DNA from 2 places in the Anaerostipes faecis genome. Region 2 is predicted to be linked to the other one. Evidence: predicted binding sites of a transcription regulator. Region 2 holds the regulator's gene; the other holds the start of a gene.
The links. The regulator Rex, encoded in region 2, represses fermentation and respiration genes when NADH is low (regulators of the CRP and FNR family bind a similar motif). The targets are predictions, from matches to a motif close to ATTGTTAANTANTTAACAAT.

Region 1 (4,782 bases), on a different contig from region 2:
TCACAAAATTCGTTGATGCCGATCCCTGAGACATTGGTGTCACTCCAGACAGCCAGTTCACTGTCTCCATGCTCCCCGATGATAAATGCCTGAATGCTGCCGCTGTCTACTTCCAAGTGTTCGCTGAGCAGGTATTGGAAACGTGCCGAATCCAAGACGGTTCCGGAGCCAAAGACCCGGTTTTTTGGAAATCCTGAAAGCTTTAAAGTCACATAAGTAAGAATATCAACCGGATTGGCAACAACCAATAAGATCCCCTCGGAGTTTCGTTTGGTGATCTCCGGAATGATAGATTTAAAAATGGATACATTTTTGTGTACCAGGTCGAGACGGGTTTCATCGGGCTTTTGATTTGCACCGGCGGTTATGATGATCAGCCCGCAGTCCGCGACATCATCATAGGTGCCTGCATATATCTTGGATGTATCTACATACGGGCGCCCATGGCTTAAATCCATCGCCTCACCCTTGGCTTTTTCTTCGTTTACATCGATTAAGACCAGTTCGGAAAACAGTCCCTGGTGCATCAGGCTGAATGCGGTGGACGCACCGACAAATCCGCAGCCAATGATGGCCGTTTTTCTATTATTGATCATAAAAAATCCTCCTTTGTATTAAGTAGTTTAACAAAGGAGGATAAAATATTCATCGAATTTTGATAAAGTGAGAAACTGTATCAAAATCTATTTGTTGGATCTTCTCCAAATGTGAGCTTTTTCTGCGTCTTTGATCAGCTGGTCTCTGAAGTCTGGATGAGCGATATTGATCAGGGCTTCCGCGCGCTGCCATGCAGAGAGTCCCTTCATGTTTGCCATTCCGTATTCAGTGACGATGTAGTGGGCATTGGCACGGGTATCTGTTACAATAGACCCGTTATGCAGGGTAGGAAGAATACGGGAATGCATCTGGCCGGCCTTGTCTGTGAAAGTGGAAGAAAGACATACAAAGCTCTTTCCACCGTTTGATAAGTAAGCTCCCATGACGAAGTCCAACTGTCCGCCGGCGCCGCTGATCTGTTTGATTCCTGAAGATTCTGCACTGATCTGTCCGTACAGATCCACATCCACGGCGTTATTGATAGAGATGAAATTGTCAATGGAAGAAACCCTTGCAATGTCATTTGTATAGTTTACAGGAGCACTCATACATTCCGGATTGTTATCTAAGTAGTCATATAATTTTTTGGTTCCTGCTGCAAACGCATAGGTTTGACGGTAGCGGTCGATATTTTTTCTGGCACCGGTGATCTTTCCTGCTTTTGCAATGTCTACGAACGCATCCACATACATTTCAGTGTGAACACCCAGGTCTTTCAGGTCGGATTCCGCGATCATGGAACCTACGGCATTCGGCATTCCGCCGATACCAAGCTGGAGACATGCGCCGTTCGGGATCTGGTCTACAATGAGTTTTGCAACGGCTTTGTCCACATCAGTGGCTGCTCCGCCTCCGCCCAGTTCTGCAATCGCAGGATTTCCGCCTTCGACGATCATATCAACTTTGGAAATATGTACGCCCTCTTCAAATCCGCCTAAGCAGCGAGGCATATTTTCGTTAACCTCCACGATGACACAGTCGGCTTTTTCAAGCATTGCAGCCAGGTGGGATGCGCTTGGCCCGAAGTTGAAGAATCCGTGTTCATCCATCGGGGCAACCTGCATCATCGCAACATCTATGTGATCGATGTAATTGCGGTAGTATCCTGGAAGCTCAGAATAACGGATTGGTGCATAATATGCGAATCCTTCGTTGATCCATTTTCTCTCCAGTCCGCCCATGTGCCAGGAATTCCATGTAAAGTGATCGGCAGGGGAGTCGATCTTTGTAATCTCCAGCGGCCACATGACGATTCCGCCCCGGATATTAATATTTTCCAATTCCGGCATTCTTTTTGCCAAAGCCTTGTCAAGGGCAACCGGTGTGGTGACGCACCAGCCGTACTCCAGCCAATCGCCGGATTTCACAACTTTTACGGCCTCATCGGCTGTTTTAAGTTTCTTTTGGTATTCTTCCTTAAATGACATAAGTAATCCTCCTGTCTTTTATCTGTTAATTTATTAACATACCGTTTCATTGTACCATCCGCATAAAAGAAACACAAGTAAAATAATTTAAATTATGGGTGGCCTTTTTACAAGTTTTGTACTATAATTAGATACTGAGTTTAGGAGGACATTTATGGAACATAAAAAATTTACTTGGAAGCATTACACACTGATCACAGTCGGGATTATTTTTGTGATCTACTGCTGTATCGCAGTGTATTTCAGCAAGAAGTTTACATATGGAACAAAGATCAATGGTGTCGATGTTTCCAACAAGACAGTTGACGAAGTTACAGACATTTTCAAAAAAAAGGCGGACGGCTATTCGCTGACCGTAAAAGAGCGAAAAGGCAGAGAGGAAGTTTTAAAGAGCAGTGTGCTCAAGGTTTCCTTTGACGGTGAAGACCAGATCAGGAAGCTCAAAGACGGACAGAGTTCTTTTCTGTGGATCAAAGGTGTTTTCGGGGGAGAGAAGTACAACGATATCGATATGTTTGCTTATGACAAAGCAGCATTTCAAAAGGCCTTAAAAAACCTTGACTGCTTCAAAAAGAAAAATATCATCAAGATCCGAAATGCCAAACCGGTTTACAAAGACGGAGCTTATCAGATCCAAAAAGAAGAAATCGGTACGGTCTTAAAGAAGGAACAGACGGAAAAACTCATAAAGAGTGCCGTAGAAGGCGGTGTCGCTGTCGTGGATCTGGACAAGGAAGGCGCCTATGATGTCCCGAAGTATACTAGCAAGAGCAAAGAGATCATTTCTCTGAAAGACAGGATGAACGATTCTCTGAAGGGAAGTATTACTTATAAGTTCGGGAAACAGACGGTAGTTCTTGATAAGGATGTATACCACAAGTGGTTTAAGATCAAGAATGACACAGATTTTACTATCGACATGAAGAAGATGGAAAACTGGGTTATGAAGTTTGCATACAAATATAACACGATGGGGACTATGCGCACTGTCAAGACTCACGACGGAAGAACCAAAAAGATTTTCGGAGGTCCTTACGGCTGGAGAATGAGCCGTGAAAAGGAAGAAGCCGCAGTCAAAAAAATGCTGAAAGAGGGCACACAAGAGACAAGAGAGCCATACTGGCGCCAAAAGGCAAAGGTATACGACGGATATCAGGGAGACATCGGCGATACTTATATCGAGGTCGATATGGGACAGCAGGAAGTTTTCTACATTAAAAAGAAAAAGGTTGTCTTTTCTTCATCCGTAGTCACAGGCAAGATGGAAGCGGGAAGAAAAACACCGGAATGTGTGGCATTTGTACTGTACAAACAGCGCAATGCGACATTGAGCGGTCAGGGTTATAACTCACCGGTATCTTACTGGATGCCGTTCAACGGCAACGTGGGACTTCACGATGCAAGCTGGAGGTCTTCTTTCGGAGGAAGTGAGTATATTTCCGGGGGATCACACGGATGTGTCAATATGCCGCCTTATGCAGCTGCAACCCTTTACAATATGATCGATGCCGGAACACCGGTTATCTGCTATTACTAAACTAAACCGAGAGAGCAGGATTTAAATAGTCCGGGCTCTCTCTTTTTGTTATTTCATAGGAAAGGTCTACGACCTTTTTGTCCACGGATCAGGAGGGAATGAAAATGAGGATCAGCATAACACAGTGGGTGCATGGAGAGCTGAGACGCTTTATTAAACAAGGAGACTTATGTATCGATGCAACGGTTGGAAACGGAGGTGACACTGAGTACTTGTGCGGGCTCACAGACAGAGTGATTGGATTTGAAATACAGGAGGAAGCACTGTTCAATGCCAGGAAGCGGCTGAAATTAAAAGGATACCATCCAAAGTTTATTTTGGACAGCCATGAAAATATGGACCGGTATGCAGAAAAAGGTACGGTACAGGCGATTTTGTTTAATCTGGGTTATCTTCCGGGTGGGGATCACAGTATTGCTACAAGGCCGAAAAGTACGATACAGGCTATTAAAGTGGGACTTGAGCTTTTGAAATCGGGAGGAGTTATCAGTGTTTGTATTTATAGTGGAGGAGATACCGGGTTTGCGGAGAAAGAAGAAGTCCTTCAATACTTAAAGCAGCTGGATGACAGGAGATATATTGTTATAAAACAGGACTTTTATAATAAACAGAATCATCCTCCGCTTCCGGTACTTATTTTGAAACTGGATTAGCTTGCTCTTTCCTCCGGCACATTGTAATTTATGAGTGGAAGAAAGCTTAAAACCGGGTTTTAATTTCTGCGGCATTTTAAAGATGGAGGAAGATTTTATGAAAAAAAATTGCGGGAGAGAACGGTGCGTTCCATATAGACGGACAGGCGTTTTATGATGCGATTGTGAGCAGTACAGAAGATTATATCTATATCATCGATATGACAACCGATATGGCTCTGATTTCCGATAATATGCTGCAGGATTTTGAACTGCGGGAAGAATCGTACCCGGGCTTGCTCCGATGGTCCTGTCCTGACACTGAAGCCGCAGGTCCTGCTCAGTTTATACCGCTCCTTGAAAACAGCGGGCTGATTATAGAGGCAGGAAAATGAATATTGGAGCAGGCATTCTCTACATGTAAACGCTGGCTGCTTCATATCCGGATCATGTATTTAATCATTCTTTTATCGGGGCGGTCATAAAGCTATGCCACAGTGTAGGGATTGCTGTATGTGTGGAAGGAGTCGAGCATCCGGAAGAACTGGAAGCAGTGTGTTCCCTGGGTGCAGACAGTATACAGGGATTT
Region 2 (4,782 bases):
GCCCAGAACCGCAGCTTCCAAACATCCCATGCCTCTCCCGAGGAGACTTGCGATCATGCCGCTTAACACGTCTCCGCTCCCCCCTGTGGCCATTCCGTTGTTGCCGCTGCTGTTATAATAAACGGGCCGGTCGGCTGACACTACGAGCGTCGCCGCATCCTTCAGCACAGCAGTGCCGCGGAATCTGTCCGAAAGCCTCTGCCCCGCATCCGTCAAACTTTCTTTCACCTGCTCTGCGGATATTTCAAGAAGCCTTGCAGCTTCCAGGAGATGCGGTGTGAGAACACACCCTGCCGGATAATCGATCTCCATTCCATAACGGCTGACCGTATTCAGGCCGTCGGCATCCAGCAAAAGAGGTTTCTTTCCACACTGTAAAACCTCTTCCAATAATTCTTTGGTCCGCTCTGAGACTCCCATTCCAGGTCCGAATAAGATACAGTCACACCATTCAAGGGCTTTTTTTACATTCTCATATGTTCCGAACAGTACTTCCGGAAGCATAGACTGCAGAATCGGACGGTTGGCTTCACAGGAAATCACCTTTACCAGTCCGCTGCCCATGCGCAGAGCACTCTTTGCCGAAAAAAAAGCAGCCCCTGACATCGTCTCATTTCCTGCTATGATCAGGACTTTTCCGTAGGTGCCCTTGTGAGAATCCGCAAAACGGCCCGGAAGCCTCTTTAGATCTTCCCTGTCGTATGTGAATCCCCCTGCATGCTTCTTTAAAACGGAATCAAAGAAACCTATCTTTTCTACATACAGCCGTCCCGCATATTCTCTTCCCGGATAGAGCAGATGTCCTGCCTTGGGCCCGCCGAACGTCACCGTAGCGTCTGCCCTGACGGCGCATCCAAGGACTTTCCCCGTATCCCCGCTGATGCCGGAGGGAATATCGACCGACATGACTCTGGCTCTGCTTTCATTGATCCTCTCCACAACGGTCCGATATATCCCCGCTATCTCCCTGGAAAGGCCTACGCCGAACATTCCTTCCAAAATCCAGTCATAGCCGTTATAATCTATTTCTTTTTTTTGCTCATACCCAAGACGGGTAAGGATATCATACTGCGTCTTTAAATCTCCGGATGCCTTGGACAGCTCCCCCACGACTGTGAAATCCACAGAATATCCTTCCTCCAGAAGGATTCTGGCCGCAGCCAGCGCATCTCCCCCGTTATTTCCGCATCCTGCCACAGAAAGTATCCTGTCACTTTTTCTGACCGTTTCCATGAGCCTTCGGGCAATTTTTTCGCTGGCCCGCTCCATCAGCACAAGACCCGGCATTCCGATCTGCTGTATGGTCTCTTTATCAACATCCTGCATTTCCTGATTTTTCAAAACATATTTCATAGACACTCTCCTATGACAAAAGCCTGTGCCAGCCCCCCTGTGTTCGTAACCGACACATGAAATTTCGTAATCTGCATATCCGATGCCAGCTTTTCGGCTCTGCCTGTCAGTTTCACATAAGGCGCTCCTTTTGAATCCCGGAACACTCCGATCTCATAGGGCTCCAATCCGAAGAAGCCGGTTCCAAATACTTTGGAAACGGCTTCTTTAACTGCAAAATTACCAGCAAGAGTCGTACTGTTTAAACCTGCGTATGCCAGTTCCTCTTCTGAAAAAATCCGGCTTAGGCGGTTCTTTCTCTCCACCATCTTCTGTACCCGCCCGATTTCTATCAGGTCAGTTCCTATACCGACAATCATGGCGTTCCTCCCGTCTTTACTCCGCGCCCTCGCCGTCTTCCCTGCTGTGAATATTGTAAGTCAGCGTCATGAGACTTTCTGCCAGATGGACATTCTCCACGGTCACACTGTCTGGCAGCGTGAGATCCACAGGAGCAAAGTTCCAAAATCCTTTGATGCCCCAGGACACAAGATCTTTGGCAATCTTCGGCGCCTGGTCCTGCGGAAGCGTGAGGGCTGCGATCTTGATCTCATGATTCTTTATAAACTCTTCCATATCGTCAATATCGTGCACTTCTACTCCGTGCACCGTGATGCCGATCAGCTTCGGATTTACATCGAACAGTGCGATCACCTGAAAACCAATGCTGTTATTGTTGAAATCCTGATAATTGGCCAATGCCTGCCCCAGATTTCCGGCACCGACAATGATCATCTGATTGCTCTTGTCAAGCCCCAGGATCTTGCCGATCTCCACGTAAAGGTTTTCTACATTGTAACCGTATCCCTGCTGCCCGAAACCTCCAAAGTTATTCAGGTCCTGTCGGATCTGGGATGCAGTTACTTTCATTCTCTCGCTCAGCTCTTTGGATGAGATCCTCGTAATATTTTTTGCTTTCAAAGCCCCCAAATAACGGTAATATCTAGGTAATCTCTTTATAACTGCCGGTGATATATTCTTATCCATTGATGACATTATTACCCTCCCACTTATTTTATTAACTACTCAAATTAAATAAATTATATAAGATTGTCTAATAACTGTCAAACTTTTCGGTGCGTTTTTTCAGAAATTATGTTATGCTTAAAAGGAATTTTTACAGCTTAGAAATTTTGAAGGAGTGCACTATGGTTTTATCTTGTCAGAATATACATAAAACATTTGTCGACCAGGAAGTCCTGAAAGGAATTTCCTTTCATATCAATGAGAAGGACCGGCTCGCCGTCATCGGCTTAAACGGCGCCGGAAAGTCCACCCTGCTCAAGATCATCATGGATCAGATGACACCCGACGAAGGGGAGATCCACAAAAAGAAGGACGCCGATATCGGCTATCTCGCACAGCATCAGGACCATACTTCTTCCCGCACCATTTATGAAGAGCTTTTGACCATAAAACAAGATGTGATCGAACTGGACAAAAAACTCCGCTCTCTGGAGCATATGATGAAGCATTTAAGCGGCGCAGAGCTCGAAGAAAAGATGGAGGAATACACCAGGACCACTCATTTATTTGAACAGAAAAACGGTTTTGCCTATGAAAGTGAGATCGCAGGAATCTTAAAAGGACTCGGGTTTAAAGAGGAAGACTTTCAAAAAATGATTGAGACACTGTCCGGAGGACAAAAGACAAGGGTAGCTCTCGGAAAACTTCTGCTGATGAAGCCCGAGATTCTTCTCCTGGATGAGCCTACCAATCATCTGGATGTTGAGTCAATCCAATGGCTGGAAAACTATTTAAGCCACTATGAGGGCGCTGTCATCCTGGTCTCCCATGACCGGTATTTCCTGGACAAGATCGTCAACAAGGTGATGGAGATCGAGGCGGGGCATGCGATGCTCTTTGACGGCAACTACACTTCTTTTATTAAGAAAAGGGATCAGGTAAAGGCGATCCGCTTAAAGGAGTACGAAAACCAGCAGCAGGAGATCCGGCACCAGAAGGCGGTCATCGAAAAACTAAAGCAGTTTAACCGGGAAAAATCCATCCGCCGGGCCGAGAGCCGTGAAAAGATGCTGAACAAAATTGATGTCATCGAAAAGCCTGTGGAGATCGACGGGAAAATGCGCTTTGCTATCGAACCGTCGGTTGTCAGCGGAAACGATGTCTTAACGGTGGAACATCTGGAAAAAAGTTTCGGGCCGCATACGCTGTTTTCCGATATAAATTTTGAAATATTCCGCGGCGAGCGCGTGGCATTGATCGGCGCCAATGGAACCGGAAAGACTACGATGTTGAAAATCATCTGCAAACAAATGCCTAAAAACAAAGGACTGATCAGGCTCGGTTCCCAAGTATCCATCGGATATTACGACCAGGCACAGGACAACCTGCATCCGGATAAGACAATCTTCGAGGAGATATCTGATTCCTTTCCGGAACTGACCAACACAAAAATCAGAAATACACTGGCCGCTTTCCTTTTTAAGGGAGAAGATGTATTTAAACTTGTTTCTTCCTTAAGCGGTGGGGAAAAGGGGCGGGTATCTCTTGCGAAACTTATGTTATCCCATGCCAATTTCCTGATTCTTGACGAGCCTACCAACCACTTGGACATTCACTCCAAGGAAATCCTGGAATCCGCCCTGACCCAATACACAGGCACGGTTCTTTACGTATCCCATGACCGGTATTTCATAAACAAAACGGCTACAAGAATTCTTGAACTCTCTCCGAAAGACGGTCTTCACTCTTATCCGGGTGACTACCAGCACTATCTTTTAGAAAAGGAAAAGGAAGGCACGAAAGAGGTACAGGATGCTGAAACTGAGTCTGTATCCGATACGAAGCTGATCTGGCAGAAGCAAAAGGAGAAAGACGCAAAACGGCGGAAAAGAGAAAACCGCCTGAAAAAAATAGAACAGGAAATCGAGGAACTGGAGGCGGAAAACACAAAACTTGACGAAGAAATGTGCCTGCCGGAGAACGCAGTCAATACAAAGAAACTGCTGGAACTCTCCACTGGAAAAGCCCGGAATGAGGAACATCTGGAAACCCTTTATGAAGAATGGGAGACCTTGTCAGAAGAAACCGAGTGAAAATGCCATGGTATTTTTACAAATATTTGTTATAATAGACTAAGTACCATAATCTCTCGGAATCCTGAGTGATTATTATCGGCAACAGCCGAGAAACGTACTTTGAAAAGTAAATATTATTTAAAACAGAAAAAGAACATAGAAAATAGACATAACTGTCGCTATGCCTGAAAAATGGTGTATAATAGTAAAGGATTATGCCACATCTAAAATCAACTTTCTCAGGGTGGATTCATAGGGCAAATCCCAAGCATCCAAGTGCTGCAGCATAAGGATGTGATATAGGCGGCAGTACCACATCTTAGTTGAGCGGTGCCTGCCGCTTTCTAAT

Region 1: a site for Rex is predicted at 2,046-2,065, ahead of QGT46_RS14480 (butyryl-CoA:acetate CoA-transferase). Genes of this name have one in related genera too.

The regions. Positions count from the first base shown of each region.
Region 1 covers NZ_CAJSYK010000028.1:1,100-5,881, forward strand. Annotated here, with positions in the region: gene QGT46_RS14475 (L-lactate dehydrogenase) at 1-596, opposite strand, end outside; gene QGT46_RS14480 (butyryl-CoA:acetate CoA-transferase) at 684-2,024, opposite strand; gene QGT46_RS14485 (L,D-transpeptidase family protein) at 2,179-3,561, shown strand; gene QGT46_RS14490 (tRNA (mnm(5)s(2)U34)-methyltransferase) at 3,666-4,214, shown strand; gene QGT46_RS17095 (hypothetical protein) at 4,379-4,588, shown strand; gene QGT46_RS17100 (hypothetical protein) at 4,711-4,782, shown strand, end outside.
Region 2 covers NZ_CAJSYK010000012.1:86,990-91,771, reverse strand. Annotated here, with positions in the region: gene QGT46_RS09825 (NAD(P)H-hydrate dehydratase) at 1-1,353, opposite strand, end outside; gene acpS (holo-ACP synthase) at 1,350-1,712, opposite strand; gene QGT46_RS09815 (redox-sensing transcriptional repressor Rex) at 1,729-2,388, opposite strand; gene QGT46_RS09810 (ABC-F family ATP-binding cassette domain-containing protein) at 2,541-4,451, shown strand; gene QGT46_RS09805 (hypothetical protein) at 4,647-4,782, opposite strand, start outside.